DNA from 2 places in the Streptomyces yangpuensis genome. Region 1 is predicted to be linked to the other one. Evidence: riboswitches for the same ligand, from Rfam matches in the RefSeq annotation. Region 1 holds a riboswitch; the other holds the start of a gene.
What was found. Region 1 has a riboswitch for ZMP and ZTP ahead of NRK68_RS28245 (bifunctional 5,10-methylenetetrahydrofolate dehydrogenase/5,10-methenyltetrahydrofolate cyclohydrolase). Riboswitches for the same ligand answer to the same signal wherever they lie in the genome.

Region 1 (8,564 bases):
GCGTGGAATCGGCCGCCGTCAGCGCCGGGGAGGTCCGCGACCCCGCCCGCAACGTCGGCCGCGCCACGATCCTCGGCACCGCCGGTGCTGCCGTCGTCTACCTGCTGGGCACCCTCTCCGTCTTCGGTCTCGTCGCCCATGAGAAGCTCGTCGCCTCCGAAGCCCCCTTCACCGACGCCGTCAACGCCATGTTCGGCGGCACCTGGGGCGGCACGCTCGTCGCCTGCGCCGCCGTGATCTCGATGGCCGGCGCCCTCAACGGCTGGACCCTGCTCAGCGCGCAGACCCCGTACGCCGCCGCCAAGGACGGGCTCTTCCCGCGGGCCTTCGAGAAGAAGCAGCGCGGTGTCCCGGTGGTCGGCGTCGTCGTCACGACCTCCCTGGCCTCCGCCCTGACCGTCTACAACTACACGGCCGGCTCCGAGGGCGTCTTCGAGATCCTGGTCCTCGTCACCACCTTCACCGCGACCGTCCCCTACCTGCTCTCCACCGCCGCGCAGATCTACTTCCTGCTCTCCGGCCAGGGCGAGCGCGTCCAGCGGGGACGCCTGGTCCGCGACGGCGCCCTCGCCGTCCTGGCCTTCGGCTTCTCCATGTGGCTGGTGGCCGGCTCCGGATACGCCGCCGTCTACCAGGGCGTGCTCTTCCTCTTCGGGGGCGTCGCCGTCTACGCCGTCATGGCGGCCCGCAGGCAGCGCTCGGCCGGCTGACCCGCGGGGCGGTACGGCAGACGGGCGGGACGGGTGCCGGGCCCGGCCTGGCGGGAAAACCGGATGCCGGGCGGTGCGCGGTGCGTCCACACTGGCCGCACCACACCGCCCCACACCGGCCCCACCCGAAGGACGTTCCCGCCCGTGCAGGCTGCCGTAACCGTCACCCCCGCCCAGATCCCCGAACTGCTGCTCGGCCTCGCCACCGTGCGGCCCGTTTTCCTCTGGGGGGCGCCCGGTATCGGGAAGTCCTCGCTCGTAAGGAAGTTCGCCGACTCCCTGGGCCTGGAGTGCGTCAGTCTCCTCGGCACCCAGCTCGCCCCCGAGGACCTGATCGGCGTTCCGCAGATCCGTGACGGCCGCTCCGTCTTCTGCCCGCCGGAGGCCATCGCCCGCGACGAGCCGTACTGCCTCTTCCTCGACGAGCTCAACGCGGCGAGCCCGGATGTGCAGAAGGCCTTCTACTCGCTGATCCTCGACCGCCGGATCGGCTCCTACGAGCTGCCCGCCGGCTCCATCGTCATCGGCGCCGGCAACCGGGCCACGGACAACGCGCTGGCCCGGCCCATCGCCTCCGCCCTGGTCAACCGCCTCACCCACGTCCACCTCCAGGCGTCCGCGCAGGACTGGCTGGTGTGGGCCGGCGAGCACGGCATCCACCCGTGGGTCACCGACTACCTCACCGACCGCCCCGATCACCTCTGGTCGCAGCCGCCGAAGACCGAGGAGCCCTTCTCCACCCCGCGCTCCTGGCACATGCTCTCCGACGCCCTGCACTCCTTCGGGGCGGAGCTGGACGAGCAGACCCTCAAGGTCGTCGCGCACGGCACCCTCACCCCCGCGCACGCCGTCTCCTTCTGCGGCTACGCCAAGATCGTCCGCCACACCTTCGGTATCGAGGCCATCCTGAAGGGCGACGCCTCCTGGCCCGCCCGGCTCCAGGACCGCGACCTGCTCTTCTACCTCGCGGAAGCCTTCCGGGGCCGTCTGCTCAAGGAGCTCCCGGCGCAGAAGGAACACGTCTCGCCCGCCCTGCGCCAGCACACCCACCGCTTCAAGTCGCTCCTGGTCCAGCTCGCCGAGATCTCCGTCGAGGTCGCCCAGACCGTCATCGCCGACGACGCCGACGGCCTGCCCGTGCTGCCCGGCTGGTTCCTGATCGAGGCGGCCCGCGACATGCCCCGGCTGGTCGAGGCCCGCCGGTGACCCGGAGCGGAAAGGCCCGGGCGAAGGCCGCCGCAAAGCCCGATCCGGCCGCCCAGGCCTTCGCCGAGGGCCTGGCCCTGGTCAAGCAGAACGCGGCACTCGGCGCCCTCGACGGCAAGGTCTGCCGCGAGCCCGGATGCAAGGAGGCCCCGGCCGGCGGACTGGCCGCCGTCACCTCCAACGGCGTCGTCCACGTCCACCCCACCCGGCGGGCCGAGCCCCGTGAGTGGGCCTGGGCGCTCGCCCACGCCCTGCTCCACCTCGGCTTCGGCCACGTCCCCGCCGCCCAGGACGAGGACCGGGCCCAGCCGGATGCGTTCGACCTCGCCGCCCGCTGCACGGTCGTCAACCGCTTCCTGCTGACCTTCCCGGTCGGCCGCGCCCCCGACCACCTGCCCGCCGCGTACCCCGGCGGCGACGAGGACGAGCTCGCCGCCCGGTGGCGCCGCGACGGCATCCCCGCCGCGTACGAGCACTGCGGCACCGCCGGGCGCGGCCCCGACCAGATCCTGACCACCTGGCGCAGCTGGAGCGGATCCGCCGTCCCCGACTGGCAGACCGCCTTCGCCGCCGCCCTGACCCGCAGTGTCTCCACGGCCATGGACGTGGCCGGCGGCCGCCGCGACCGGACCACCGGCGAGTTGGTGGAGCAGCGTCCCTGGGACCGGGCCCTGAACTGGTTCGTGTCCTCCTACCCGCTCCTCGGCGGGCTCGCCGCCGGCCTGACCGTCGTCGCCGACGCCGAGCTGGCCCGCGCCCAGGACATCGCCGTCGCCGCCGTCAGCGCCGCCGCCGGGGAGATCTACATCAACCCGCTGCGCAGCTTCGAGGACGAGGAGTGGCGGTTCATCCTGGCCCACGAGATGCTGCACGCGGCCCTGCGCCACGGCGAGCGCCGCGGTGCCCGCGATCCGTACCTGCACAACGTCGCCGCCGACTACGTGGTCAACGACTGGCTGGTGGAGATGCGGATCGGCAGCATGCCGGAGGGGCTGCTGCACGACCCGGCGCTGCGCGGGCTCTCCGTCGAGGAGGTCTACGACCGGATCACCACCGACCTGCGCCGGATGCGGCGCCTGGCCACCCTGCGCGGCAAGGGCGTCGGGGACATCCTGGGCGAGCCGCTCGCGCACCGTGCGGGGCGCCCGTACACGGACCTCGACGAGTTCTACCGGCGCGGCCTCGTCCAGGGCTTCGACCTGCACGTCCGCGGCGGGCGCGGCCTGCTGCCGGCCGGGCTCGTCCAGGAGATCCGGGCCCTCGCCCACCCGCCGGTGCCCTGGGACGCCCGGCTCGCCCGCTGGTTCGACGAGTACGTGCCGAGGCCGGAGGCCGTACGTTCCTACGCCCGCCCGGCGCGCCGCCAGGCCTCGACCCCGGACATCCCGCGCGCGGGCCGGTACTTCCCGCCCGAGGAGACCGCCCGCTGCACCTTCGGCGTGGTCCTGGACACCTCGGGGTCGATGAACGCCGCCCTGCTCGGCAAGGCGCTGGGCGCGATCGCTTCGTACGCCGAGGCCCGCGACGTACCGGCGGCGCGGGTCGTGTTCTGCGACGCGGCGCCGTACGACGCGGGCTACGTGCCGCCGGCCGAGATCGCCGGCCGGGTCCGGGTCCGCGGCCGCGGCGGCACCGAGCTCCAGCCGGGCATCGACCTGCTCCAGCGGGCCGAGGACTTCCCGCCGACGGCGCCGCTCCTGGTGATCACCGACGGCTGGTGCGACACCCTGCGCATCCGCCGCGAACACGCCTACCTGATCCCCCAGGGCGCCTCCCTCCCCTTCACCCCGAAAGGCCCGGTCTTCCGCCTCACCTGACGGCCGTCACGACGAAGCCCCCGCATCGCCGGGCGGCGGTGCGGGGGCTTCGTACGGGAGCCGGATCAGTCGAGGTAGTCGCGCAGGACCTGCGAGCGCGACGGGTGGCGGAGCTTCGACATGGTCTTCGACTCGATCTGGCGGATGCGCTCACGGGTGACCCCGTACACGCGGCCGATCTCGTCGAGGGTCTTCGGCTGGCCGTCGTTGAGGCCGTAGCGCATCGAGACCACGCCCGCCTCGCGCTCCGAGAGCGTGCCCAGGATCGACTGGAGCTGCTCCTGGAGGAAGGTGAACGAGACCGCGTCCGCCGGCACGACCGCCTCGGAGTCCTCGATGAGGTCACCGAACTCGCTGTCGCCCTCCTCACCCAGCGGGGTGTGCAGGGAGATCGGCTCGCGGCCGTACTTCTGGACCTCGATGACCTTCTCGGGGGTCATGTCGAGTTCCTTGCCCAGCTCCTCCGGAGTGGGCTCCCGGCCGAGGTCCTGGAGCATCTGGCGCTGCACGCGGGCGAGCTTGTTGATGATCTCGACCATGTGGACGGGGATGCGGATGGTGCGCGACTGGTCGGCCATGGCACGCGTGATCGCCTGCCGGATCCACCAGGTCGCATACGTGGAGAACTTGAAGCCCTTGGTGTAGTCGAACTTCTCCACGGCGCGGATCAGGCCGACGTTGCCCTCCTGGATCAGGTCCAGGAAGAGCATGCCGCGGCCGGTGTAGCGCTTGGCGAGGGAGACCACGAGACGGAGGTTGGCCTCCAGCAGGTGGTTCTTCGCCCGGCGGCCGTCCTCGACGAGGATCTCCAGCTCGCGCTTGAAGGCGGGCTTGTGGTCCTCCTCCTCTTCGAGCTTGTACTCGGAGAAGAGACCGGCCTCGATGCGCTTGGCGAGCTCGACCTCCTGCTCGGCGTTGAGGAGCGGCACCTTGCCGATCAGCTTCAGGTAGTCCTTGACCGGGTCGGCGGTGGCACCGGCCACCATGACCGTCTGCGCCGGGGCGTCGTCCTCGTCCTCGTCGGACAGCACGAAGCCCTGGGCACCGGCCTTGGGGGCCTCCTCCTCGGCCTCGTCGACGAGGTCCTCCGCGGCCCAGTCCTCACCCTCGACGACCGGGTTCTCGCCCTCGTCGGCGTCCTTGGCGCTGGTCTTCTTCGCCGCCGCGGTCTTCTTCACGGCGGTCTTCTTGGCGGCGGTCTTCTTGACCGTGCGCTTCTTCGGCTCGGCGGCGGCCTCGGCCGGCGCCGCCGCCTCCGCAGCCGCGGCGGCCGACGGAGCGGATATCGCCGAAGCCGTGGACGTGACGGTGGTGGCCGCGGCGGTGGCCGCGGTCTTGCGCGCACCGATGGGGCGCGGCGCGGCGGCGGCCTTCTTGGCCACGGTACGGGCGGGGGCGGCGGCAGCCTTGCGGGGCTTCTTCGCGGCAGCCTTGGTGGCGGGGGCCGCGCTGACGTGAAGGGCGACACCCTCCTCGTCGAGGACCTGGTTCAGGCTGCGCAGGACCCGCTTCCACTGGTCCACCGGGATGCGGCCGGCCTCGAAGGCCTGGCGCACGTCGTCACCGTTGATGTGACCCTGCTCGCGGCCGCGCTCGACGAGCGCGACGAGGGCCTCGGATTCGGCGATCTCCGGAGGGAACGTACGGGACGGGCTGAGCGACACAAGGAGCCTCTCGTTGCGAACAGACAAAGGGGTGGGCGGGACATCATCGCGCGAACTCGGGAAACAGACCCGAGGGGGGTCTGTATTCCGGGCCGCGCGAGGACACCTGTCGGTTCATCGCCTGCCCGAGTCGATTCGTTACGCGCTGAATTGAGTGACCTGCGCCACGCTACGACCGGGCAACCGGATCGGGCGTGGATCCGTCGGCCCCCCGCGTCAGTCGGATTTGCGGGCTTCGATGAGAAAACGGGCGGTATGCGCGACGAAGGGGCCGTCGCGCTCGATCCGTTCGTGCAGCTCGCGCAAGCGGTCCCGGTACTGCCCGACCGTGAAGCCGGGCACCATCCAGATCACCTTCCGCAGGAAGTAGATCACGGCTCCGATGTCGTGGAACTCGGTGCGCAGCCGTTCCGAGCGCAGGTCGAGGACCTCCAGACCCGCCTTCGCGGCGTCGGCGGCGGCGTCGTCGGGATGCCGGGCGCGCCGGACCTCCTCGGGCTGGGGCCCGAGAAAATATTCGACGAGTTCGAAGACGCTCGCCGGGCCGACCTGCTGCGAGAGGTACGTGCCGCCGGGTGTCAGCACCCGGGCGATCTCGTCCCACCAGATGGTCACCGGGTGCCGGCTGGTCACCAGCTCGAAGGCCTCGTCCCCGAAGGGCAGCGGCGGCTCGTCGGAGTCCGCGACCACCACCGCGCCCAGCGGGTGCAGCAGCCGGGTCGCCCGCTCGATGTTGGGCGGCCAGGACTCCGTGGCCGCCATCAGGGGCGGCAGGGGCCCGGACCCGGCGAGGACCTCGCCGCCGCCGGTCTGGACGTCCAGGGCGGACCGGACCCGGGCCAGGCGGTCGGCCATCAGGCGCTGGTAGCCCCAGGAGGGACGCTGTTCGGTGGCCCGCCCGTCGAGCCAGGAGAAGTCCCAGCCGTCCACGGAGACGGACTCGGCCTCGGCGACAAGATGGTCGAAAGTACGCGTCATGCATCGATCGTCGCAGGTCGGGCGCCGGGCGACCACCGAATTGGTCGACTACAGTGGTCGGTGGGCCGTGACTGGCGTTCGGGTGGATCACCACCGGGGAGCGGCCCGGCGCACCCGAGGACCTCCGGTGGCGTCGACTGCCGCGCGCCTGGGCGAACCGCGAACCGCGACCGCGATCCGCAGCGACGTTCAGGAGATCCCGTGACGACTGCCCAGACCGCCCCCGCCGCCGGCACCGCCCGGCTGATGGACGGCACCGCCCTCGCCCGCCGCATCTCGGAGCGGACCGCCGCCCTCGCGGCGAAGATCACCGAGCGCACCGGCACCGCGCCCTGCCTCGCGACCGTGCTGGTCGGCGAGGACCCCGCCTCCGTCACCTACGTCCGCATGAAGCAGAACCGCTGCGCGAAGGCCGGGATCACCTCCCGCCACGTGGAGCTGCCGGCCTCGACCACCACGCAGGAGCTGGTCGCGGCGATCACGGCCCTCTCCGAGGACCCGGAGATCAGCGGCATCCTGCTCCAACACCCCGTCCCGCACCACATCGACGAGCGCGCCGCCTTCGAGGCCATCGCCCCCGGCAAGGACGTCGACGGCGTCACCATGCACTCCTTCGCGGCCATGGGCTTCGGCCTGCCGGGCTTCGTCTCCTGCACCCCGGGCGGCATCATGCGGCTGCTCGCCGAGTACGACGTGGACCTGACCGGCAAGCACGCCGTGGTCGTCGGCCGCAGCGCCATCCTCGGCAAGCCGGCCGGCATGCTGCTGCTGGAGCAGAACGCCACCGTCACCTACTGCCACTCCCGCACGCGGGACCTCTCCTCGATCGTGCGCCAGGCGGACGTACTGGTCGCCGCCGTCGGCAAGGCCGAGTTCATCCGGGGCGAGGACATCAAGCCGGGCGCGGTGGTCCTGGACGCCGGCTACAACGAGGGCAACGTCGGCGACGTCCACTTCGAGTCGGCGGCGGCCCGCGCCTCGCTGATCACGCCCGTGCCGGGCGGTGTCGGCCCGATGACCATCGCCGTCCTGCTGGAGCAGACGGTGCGGGCCGCGGCCGCGCAGGCCGGGCTGGACCTCGCGGACCTCTGAGCCGCCCCGCCCGTGACACCCGGCGCCCCGGACCCCGGTCCGGGGCGCCGCCCGTTTCTCGGTCCACCCCTCTCAGGCGCAAGGCGACCACCGGGGCCGGGTCCCGCTCCGGGTATGGATCCCCGGCCCAGCTCGGGAAGCTTGATCAGCAGCGCCAGGACCATCAGCGAGCCGGGCAGGAGGAGCAGCGCGGTCCCGCCGCTCATCGGGCCTGTCCGACGGGGTCGGCCGGGCCGACCGGATCGGCCGCCGGGCCGGTGGGGGCGGCGCTGCCAGTGCTGCCCCGGGCGCCGGATCCGCTGCTGCTGCTGCTGCTGCCGCTGCCGCTGCCGCTGCCCCCGGAGCCGGAGCCGGAGCCGCTGCCGGTGCGCGTGCCGGGCGCCGGGTCGAGCCCGGCGACGGCCCGCTCGGCGGCGGTGAGCGGCGGCGCCTTCAGTGCGCCCCGGTCGGAGGCGCGCATCACGTGCCAGACCACCGACGGGCGCAGCCAGTGGGTGGGCTCGACGCTCATGGTGAGGACGTTGAACAGGGCGGCGGTGAGCGCCTCGTCCGTGGTGGCTCCCGTCATCAGGCGGTTGACGTAGCCGTTGAGCACATTGGTGCCGGCGCGCGGCTTCATGCCGGTGGCGCCCGGATAGAGGATGTCCTGCGAGGTGGCGAGCTCCCAGGCGGTGGCGACCTGGGGCGCGATGACGCGCTGCGCCTCACGGCCGATCCCGGGATGGGCCAGGCCCTTGTCCCGCAGCAGGGTGCGTACGGCGAGCAGGCCCTGGGCGGCGACGGTCATGCCCTGCCCGTACAGCGGGTTGAAGGTGGCCACGGAGTCGCCGACGGCGAAGAAGCCGTCGGGCAGCTCGGCCTTCTCGAAGTAGACCCGGCGGTTGGCGGTGCCCTGGGTGACGGCGACGTCCGTGAGCGGCTTGCGGTGCTCCAGGAGCTCGCCGACGATCGGGTCGCGGACGGACTTGGCGAACGGGATGAACGCGTCGGGGTCGCCGGTGGGCTGGCCGCCGCGGGTGCCGGACAGGGTGGCCTGCCACCGGCCGTTCTCGATGGGCACGATCGTGGCGGTCTGCCCGGGCACGGGCACCCGGGGG
Region 2 (8,564 bases), 1.7 Mb from region 1:
GCAGTGGTTGATCTGGGAGGCCCGGATCTTGACGAGCTCGACGAGGGACGGCTCCAGGCCCTTCCGGGAGGCGATCTCCAGGGCCAGGACGGCCTTATAGACCTCGGGGGCGAGCTTCGCCATGTGCATGCGCGGGGTGTGCTCGGGCGCGTGGTCGTGGTCGTGGGTGTGGGTGTGGGTGGGGGTGGGTGAGGGGGTCTGCCGGTTCTCCGCGGTGGTCGTCATGCGATTCACCCTAGGAGCAGAGCGGCCCGGAGATATGGTCCATATCCATGACGGAACCTTGGGCCACTTTCGGCGCCGACCTCCATCTGGACCTCTCCGCCGGGCACGGTCTGCGGGCCGGCCTGACCGAGGCGCTGCGCGAGGCCGCGCGCAGCGGGCGGCTGGCCCCCGGCACCCGGCTGCCGTCCTCCCGCACCCTCGCCGCCGACCTGGGCATCGCCCGCAACACGGTCGCCGAGGCGTACGCCGAACTCGTCGCCGAGGGCTGGCTGACGGCCCGGCAGGGCTCCGGCACCCGGGTCGCCGAACGGGCGCGCCCGCGCCGGCCCGCGGCAGCGGCACCCGTACGGCGCCCCGCCCGGCGGGGGCCCGCGTACAGCCTGGTCCCCGGCACCCCGGACCTGGGCGGCTTCCCGCGCGCCGGCTGGCTGTCGGCGGCCCGGCGGGCGCTCACCGCCGCCCCGAACGAGGCCTTCGGCTACGCGACCGACGGGCGCGGACGCGTCGAGCTGCGCCGGGCTCTGGCGGGCTACCTGGCGCGGGCGCGCGGCGTGTACGCGGACCCGGACCGCATCGTGCTGTGCGCGGGGTTCCTGCACGGGCTGAAGCTGCTCGCGGCGGTGCTGCGGGCACGGCGGGTGCGGGAGGTCGCGGTCGAGGGGTACGGCCTGGACTTCCACCGGGACGAGCTGGTGCGGGCGGGGCTGCGGACCCGGCCGCTCGGGGTGGACGGCGAGGGCGCCCGTACGGGGGAGCTGACGGCCGCGTCCGGCGCGGTGCTGCTGACCCCGGCCCACCAGTTCCCGACGGGCGCGGCCCTGACCCCGGCCCGCCGGGCCGCCGCGGTCGACTGGGCCCGGACCACGGGCGGGCTGATCCTGGAGGACGACTACGACGGGGAGTTCCGTTACGACCGGCAGCCGGTGGGCGCCCTCCAGGGCCTGGATCCGGACCGGGTGGTGTACCTCGGCACGGCCAGCAAGTCCCTCGCCCCGGGGCTGCGGATCGGCTGGATGGTGCTCCCGACGGGGCTGCTGGAGGAGGTGACCGCGGCGAAGGGGTACACGGACTGGACCTCCAGCACGCTGGACCAGCTGACGCTCGCGGAGTTCATCGCGTCCGGGGCGTACGACCGGCACGTGCGCGGCATGCGGCTGCGCTACCGGCGGCGGCGGGACGAGCTGGTGGCGGCCGTGGCCGGCCGGGTGGCGGGGGTCTCGGGGATCGCGGCGGGCCTCCACGCGGTGCTGGACCTCCCGGCGGGCACGGAGCGGTCGGTGCTGCAGTCGGCGGCCTGGCAGGACCTGGCCCTGCACGGCCTCTCCGCCTTCCGGCACCCGCAGGCCGGGTTCGCCCCGCGGGACGCGCTGGTCGTCGGCTACGGGACCCCGTCGGACAGCGCCTGGTCCCCGACCCTTGCGGCGCTCGCCGCCTCCCTGCCGTGACCCTGCGGTGCCGGCTGGAAAATCCAGCCTCGCCGGCGTTTGAGGCGCGGGGCTCGGGGGCAGCGCCCCCGCAACGGCGCGGCACCCGGCCATGCACGGGATCACGGCAAGACGGCGCCTCAGGCGGGAAACCCGGCCCGCTCAGCCGAGTGGTGCGGCCGGGGCCGACGGCGGCTCCGGTTCGCCGAAGCGGGACAGGGCCAGCGAGCCGGCCACCGCCACGGCGAAGCCGGTCACCGCCAGCCACGTCAGGCCCTCCCGGGTGCGGTCGCCGAGCCAGACCACGCCCACCACCGCCGGGCCGATCGTCTCGCCGAGCACCAGCCCGGCCGTCGCGACCGTCACCGAGCCGCGCGCCAGCGCCGAGGTGAGCAGCAGGAACCCGGCCGCCCCGCCCAGCAGGAGCGCGTACAGGGCGGGGTTCGCGAAGTCCCACGGCGAGTCGACGAGCCGCACCGAGACCTCCACCACGCCGAAGCCCGTGCCCGAGCCCAGGCCGAGGACCAGGGCCCGCGGCCCGTCCGGCAGCCCGCCCGCGACCGCGCCGACCAGCAGCACCAGCGCCGCCACCGCCAGCAGCCCCAGCTTCAGCGCGAGGGAGCCCGTCCCGCTGCCCTCCTCCCCCGCGGAGAGCCCCAGCATCAGCAGCCCCAGGCACACCACGCCCACCGCGCACCACTCCGCCGGGGACAACCGCACCGCCATGAGCCGCGACGCGACCACCGCCGTCACGGCGAGACTGGCGGCCAGCGCGGCCCCGACCACGTAGATCGGCACATGACGCAGCGCGATGATCTGCAGGACGAATCCGGCCCCGTCCAGGCCGAGGCCGAGCAGATAGCGCCACTGCCGGGCGGCCCGCAGGAACAGGGCCGCGTCCACCCCGGACCCGCTGCCGGGCTCCACCGCCCGCGTCGCGACGGCCTGCAGGACGGACGCCGTACCGAAGCAGAGCGCCGCACCCAGCGAGCAAATCATCCCAATCAGCACGAAATGACTCTAGGTCACGGATCTCACGACGGCCGGATTCCATCGGCCGGGGGCACCGTTCTAGTCTGTCGGGAGCACGCCAGGCCCCAGGGGGACAGCAGACATGGACAGCAGCAGCATCAATCAGCGCCGTATGCGCTCCGGCGCGGTCGCTCTCGGAGGGATGGGCCTGCTCGCGGCCACCCTCGTGGCCTGCGGCAGCAGCGACGAACCGGACCGGCGCTGCGCGTCGCGCTCCACGCTGGACCACCTGAACAGCAAGGAGTGCAAGACCGGCGGAACCGGCGCGTACTACTACGGCGGTCACGTCAGCAACGGCAAGGTCAGCGGCGGCAGCTTCGACAAGTCGGCCGTCACCCGCGGCGGCATCGGCGGCCACTCCAGCTCCAGCGGCGGCTGACCGCACGATGCAGCGGCACACCATCGAGCCCCGGCCGGGCTGGCAGAAGACGGTCGAGGAGCAGGGGCTGATCTACCCCCTCACCCGTTACCCCGACGACTCGCTGCGCCCCTACTGGGACGAGAGCGCGTACTACTCCTTCTCCCTGCCCGAGGTCGAGGCACTGGAGAACGTCGTCGAGGAACTGCACGCCATGTGCCTGGCCGCGGCCGCGCACATCGTCGAGCAGGACCGGTTCGCCGACCTCGGCATCACCGACCCCAAGCTCGCGGCGCTCATCGCCGAGTCCTGGCGCCGCCGTGCCGAACAGCCCTCCCTGTACGGCCGTTTCGACCTGCGCTACGACGGCAGCGGCAGCCCGGCCAAGATGCTGGAGTACAACGCCGACACGCCCACCTCCCTGGTGGAGGCGGCCAGCCCGCAGTGGTTCTGGATGGAGGAGCGGTTCCCCGGCGCCGACCAGTGGAACTCCCTCCACGAGCGCCTCGTCGACGCCTGGCGCCGCCAGGCGGAACTGCTGGCGCCCGGTCCGCTGCACTTCGCGCACTCCGAGACCGACGAGCTCGGCGAGGACCTGATGACGGTCGCCTACTTGCAGGAGACCGCCGACCAGGCCGGCCTGGAGACCCACGCCCTGTCCGTGGAGCAGATCGGCTGGGACAGCCTGTCCGGCCGGTTCGTGGACGAGAAGCTGCGCTTCATCCGCAGCTGCTTCAAGCTCTACCCGTGGGAGTGGCTGGCCACGGACGAGTTCGGCCCGCAGGTCCTCGGCACCTACGACCACGGCGGCGGCTCCGGCACCACCTGCTGGATCGAGCCGCTGTGGAAGATGCTGCTCTCCAACAAGGCCCTGCTCGCGATCCTGTGGGAGCTCTTCCCGGAGCACCCGAACCTGCTGCCGGCCTACCTCGACGGCCCGCGCGAGCTCGCGGAGCCCGGATCGGCCGGCTTCGTGGCCAAGCCGCTCCTCGGCCGCGAGGGCGCGGGCGTCACCCTGCACGAGCCCGGCCCGGACGGCGTGCCGTTCGTACCGGAGCCGGGGGAGCGGTACTGCTTCCAGGGCCTGGCCCCGCTGCCCGACTTCGACGGCAACCGGGTGGTGCTCGGCGCATGGGTCGTCGAGGACGAGGCGGCAGGGCTCGGCATCCGCGAATCGGCGGGGCCGGTCACGGACGAGTACGCCCGCTTCCTGCCCCACGTCATCCTCTGAGGATCCGCCGGGGGCTGCTACACCGACAGCACCGACCGGAGCTGCTCCAGCCCCCAGTCCAGGTCCTCCTTGGTGATCACCAGCGGCGGGGCGATGCGGATGGTCGACCCGTGGGTGTCCTTCACGAGCACGCGGCGCTCCATCATCTTCTCGGAGATCTCCCGGCCCGTACCGCGGGAGGGGTCGATGTCGACGCCCGCCCACAGCCCGCGGCCGCGTACGGCGGTCACCGCGCCCCCGCCGACGAGCATGCCCAGCTCGCGGTGGAGGTGCTCGCCCAGTTCGGTGGCCCGCTGCTGGAACTCGCCCGTCCGCAGCATCGCGATCACCTCCAGCGCGACGGCGCACGCGAGCGGGTTCCCGCCGAAGGTCGACCCGTGCTGGCCGGGCCCGAACACCCCCAGCACGTCCCGGTCGGCGACCACCGCCGACACCGGTACGACACCGCCGCCGAGCGCCTTGCCGAGGATGTAGACGTCCGGGACGACCCCCTCGTGCTCGCAGGCGAAGGTCCGGCCGGTCCGGCCGAGCCCCGACTGGATCTCGTCGGCCATGAAGAGCACGTTCCGCTCGCGGGTCAGCTCCCGTACACCGCTGAGGTACCCGGCGGGCGGCACCAGCACCCCGGCCTCGCCCTGGATCGGCTCCAGCAGCACGGCCACGGTGTTTTCCGTGACGGCGTGCGACAGCGCGGTGAGGTCCCCGTACGGGACGATCTCGAAACCGGGCGTGTACGGGCCGAAGTGGTCGCGGGCGTCGTGGTCCGTCGAGAAGGAGACGACGGTCGTGGTCCGGCCGTGGAAGTTGTCGGCGGCCACCACGATCTTGGCGTGCCCGTCGGGGACGCCCTTGACCTCGTAACCCCACTTGCGGGCCGTTTTCACGGCCGTCTCCACGGCCTCCGCACCGGTGTTCATGGGCAGCACCATCTCCTTGCCGCACAGCGCGGCGAGTTCGGTGCAGAAGTCGGCGAAGCGGTCGTGGTGGAAGGCGCGCGAGGTGAGGGTCACCCGCTCCAGCTGGGCCCGCGCGGCGTCGATCAGACGGCGGTTGCCGTGACCGAAGTTGAGCGCGGAGTACCCGGCGAGCATGTCGAGGTATCTGCGGCCCTCCACGTCGGTCATCCACGCGCCGTCCGCGGACGCGACGACGACGGGCAGCGGGTGGTAGTTGTGCGCGCTGTGCGCGTCGGCGGAGCGGATGGCATCAGCAGTTGTCGACACGGGATCTCCGATCGTCCGTCTGGCCGGTGAAGCGGTGACGAGGGTGGCGTCACCTTCTTATCGTCGCTCGTATCCCGGACGCAGAAACCTCCCCGCAGGCGACACCGCGGACTCGCTCATCTAGGGTGTCCGGTACGCACGGCGACTGGCGTACGGGGAACCAACTCCGGGGGAGTCGTGCGCGCTCGACCGCATACAGGGCCGCTCGCCTGGGCCTCGCGGGGTACCGATCACATCGACCCCGGAGGAGCCCGCCGTGTCCGCGAGCCGCCATCCCGCCCTGTCCGCGACCGACCCCGAACTGGCGTCCCACATCGCCGCGGAGGAAGTCCTCCAGGCGGAGACCCTGCGCCTGATCCCCAGTGAGAACTACGTGTCCTCGGCCGTCCTCGAAGCCTCCGGCACCGTGCTGCAGAACAAGTACAGCGAGGGCTACCCCGGCCGCCGCTACTACGAGGGCCAGCAGAACATCGACCGGGTCGAGGCCCTGGCGATCGAGCGCGCCAAGGGCCTGTTCGGCGTGGACCACGCCAACGTGCAGCCGTACTCCGGCTCCCCGGCCAACCTGGCCGTCTACCTGGCCTTCGCACAGCCCGGCGACACGGTCATGGGCATGGCCCTGCCGATGGGCGGCCACCTCACGCACGGCTGGGGCGTCTCGGCGACGGGCTCGTGGTTCCGCGGCGTGCAGTACGGCGTCCGCGCCACCGCGGATCCTGAAACGAATGGCCGGATCGACTACGACGCGGTGCGCGAGCTGGCCCTCGCCGAGCGGCCCAAGCTGATCTTCTGCGGGGGCACCGCCCTGCCGCGGACCATCGACTTCGCCGCCTTCGCGGAGATCGCGCGCGAGGCGGGCTCGGTCCTCGTCGCGGACGTCGCCCACATCGCCGGCCTGATCGCGGGCGGCGCGCACCCCTCCCCGGCCGGGCACGTGGACGTCATCTCCACCACGACCCACAAGACGCTGCGCGGCCCGCGCGGCGCGATGCTGATGTGCCGCGAGGAGCACGCGAAGGCGATCGACAAGGCCGTCTTCCCGGGCCTGCAGGGCGGTCCGCACAACCAGACCACGGCCGGCATCGCGGTGGCGCTGCACGAGGCGGCGCAGCCGTCCTTCGTCCGGTACGCGCACGCGGTCGTCGCCAACGCCAAGGCACTGGCGGCGGCGCTGCTGGAGCGGGGCTTCGACCTGGTCTCCGGCGGTACGGACAACCACCTGATCCTGATCGACCTCACGGGCAAGGAGGTGCCGGGCAAGGTCGCGGCCAAGGCCCTGGACCGGGCGGGGATCGTCGTGAACTACAACACGGTCCCGTTCGACCCGCGCAAGCCGTTCGACCCGTCGGGCATCCGGATCGGCACGCCGTCGCTGACGTCCCGCGGGCTGTCGACCGAGCACATGCCGGTGGTGGCGGACTGGATCGCGCGCGCGGTCGACGCCGCCGCGAAGGGCGACGAGACCGCGCTGAAGGTGATCCGTTCCGAGGTCGCCGACCTGATGGCTGCCTTCCCGGCCCCGGGCCTGCCGGTGTCGTAGTCCTGCGGCCGCGCCGCCGGGGGCTCCGCCCCCGCACCCTGGCGCCTCGATCGCCGGCGAGACTGGTTTTCAGCCTCGCCGGCGATCGAGGCGCGGGCACGAGCCCCGCCCCGCACCTGAGAGAATGGGGCCATGGCTTCTGATCGTCCTCGCGCGCTCTCCGGCATCCAGCCCACCTCCGGCTCGTTCCACCTCGGGAACTACCTCGGAGCCATCCGCCAGTACGTCGCCCTCCAGGAGACGCACGACGCGTTCTACATGGTCGTCGACCTGCACGCGATCACCATGCCCCAGGATCCGAAGGACCTGCGCGCGAACACCCGCCTCTCCGCCGCGCAGCTGCTCGCCGCCGGCCTGGACCCGGAGCGCTGCACGCTCTTCGTCCAGAGCCACGTCCCCGAGCACGCGCAGCTCGGCTGGGTGATGAACTGCATCACCGGTTTCGGCGAGGCCAGCCGGATGACGCAGTTCAAGGACAAGTCCGCCAAGGGCGGTGTCAACAGCGCCAGCGTCGGCCTCTTCACGTACCCGATCCTCCAGGTCGCCGACATCCTGCTCTACCAGGCGAACGCCGTCCCGGTCGGCGAGGACCAGCGCCAGCACATCGAGCTGACCCGCGACCTCGCCGAGCGCTTCAACAGCCGCTTCGGCCAGACCTTCACGCTGCCCGCCGCGCACATCGTCAAGGAGGTCGCGAAGATCTACGACCTCCAGGACCCGGCGATCAAGATGTCGAAGTCGGCGTCGTCCCCCAAGGGCCTGATCAACCTCCTCGACGAGCCCAAGGTCACCGAGAAGAAGATCAAGAGCGCGGTCACCGACACCGAGGCCGAGATCCGCTTCGACACCGAGAAGAAGCCCGGCGTCAGCAATCTGCTCACGATCTACTCCACCCTCACGGGCGAGTCGATCCCCGCCCTGGAGGAGAGGTACGTGGGCAAGGGCTACGGCGCGCTGAAGACGGACCTGGCCGGTGTGATGGTCGATTTCGTCACACCGTTCAAGCAGCGCACCCAGGAGTACCTGGACGACCCGGAGACCCTGGACTCCCTGCTGGCCAAGGGCGCGGAGAAGGCCCGTGCGGTCGCCGCGGAGACGCTGGCGCAGGCGTACGACCGCCTGGGTCTGCTGCCCGCCAAGCACTGACGAACGCAACTACGGAAAGACCGCTCTGGCACGAAGTGGGGTCGTGGCCCCACACTGGGGCGGCAGGGTCCACAAGGACAAGCGGAGGAGAGATACGTGGGGACCGTAACGCTCGGCGTTTCGATCGCGGTCCCGGAGCCGTACGGCAGCCAGCTCCAGGAGCTGCGCGCGGGCTTCGGGGACGCCGCCGCGCACGGCATCCCCACGCATGTCACGCTCGTGCCGCCGACCGAGGTGGAGGCGGACCGGCTCCCCGCGATCCGGGCCCACCTCACCGAGGTCGCCGCCGCCTTCACCGCCTTCCCGATGCGGCTCAGCGGGACGGGAACCTTCCGGCCCGTCTCGCCGGTCGTCTTCGTCCGGATCGCCGAGGGCGTCGCGGGCT

Region 2: linked by a shared signal. The riboswitch ahead of glyA (serine hydroxymethyltransferase) and the one ahead of NRK68_RS28245 (bifunctional 5,10-methylenetetrahydrofolate dehydrogenase/5,10-methenyltetrahydrofolate cyclohydrolase) in region 1 are both predicted to bind ZMP and ZTP.

What each region holds. Positions count from the first base shown of each region.
Region 1 covers NZ_CP102514.1:6,212,259-6,220,822, forward strand. Annotated here, with positions in the region: gene NRK68_RS28220 (amino acid permease) at 1-710, shown strand, start outside; gene NRK68_RS28225 (ATP-binding protein) at 855-1,916, shown strand; gene NRK68_RS28230 (vWA domain-containing protein) at 1,913-3,733, shown strand; gene NRK68_RS28235 (RNA polymerase sigma factor) at 3,799-5,397, opposite strand; gene NRK68_RS28240 (methyltransferase domain-containing protein) at 5,614-6,375, opposite strand; ZMP/ZTP riboswitch at 6,433-6,536, shown strand; gene NRK68_RS28245 (bifunctional 5,10-methylenetetrahydrofolate dehydrogenase/5,10-methenyltetrahydrofolate cyclohydrolase) at 6,622-7,467, shown strand; gene NRK68_RS28250 (NAD(P)/FAD-dependent oxidoreductase) at 7,670-8,564, opposite strand, start outside.
Region 2 covers NZ_CP102514.1:4,517,615-4,526,178, forward strand. Annotated here, with positions in the region: gene NRK68_RS20765 (carboxymuconolactone decarboxylase family protein) at 1-129, opposite strand, end outside; gene pdxR (MocR-like pyridoxine biosynthesis transcription factor PdxR) at 273-1,670, shown strand; gene NRK68_RS20775 (hypothetical protein) at 1,812-2,660, opposite strand; gene NRK68_RS20780 (hypothetical protein) at 2,764-3,060, shown strand; gene NRK68_RS20785 (glutathionylspermidine synthase family protein) at 3,068-4,270, shown strand; gene rocD (ornithine--oxo-acid transaminase) at 4,288-5,493, opposite strand; ZMP/ZTP riboswitch at 5,625-5,715, shown strand; gene glyA (serine hydroxymethyltransferase) at 5,750-7,033, shown strand; gene trpS (tryptophan--tRNA ligase) at 7,166-8,179, shown strand; gene NRK68_RS20805 (2'-5' RNA ligase family protein) at 8,276-8,564, shown strand, end outside.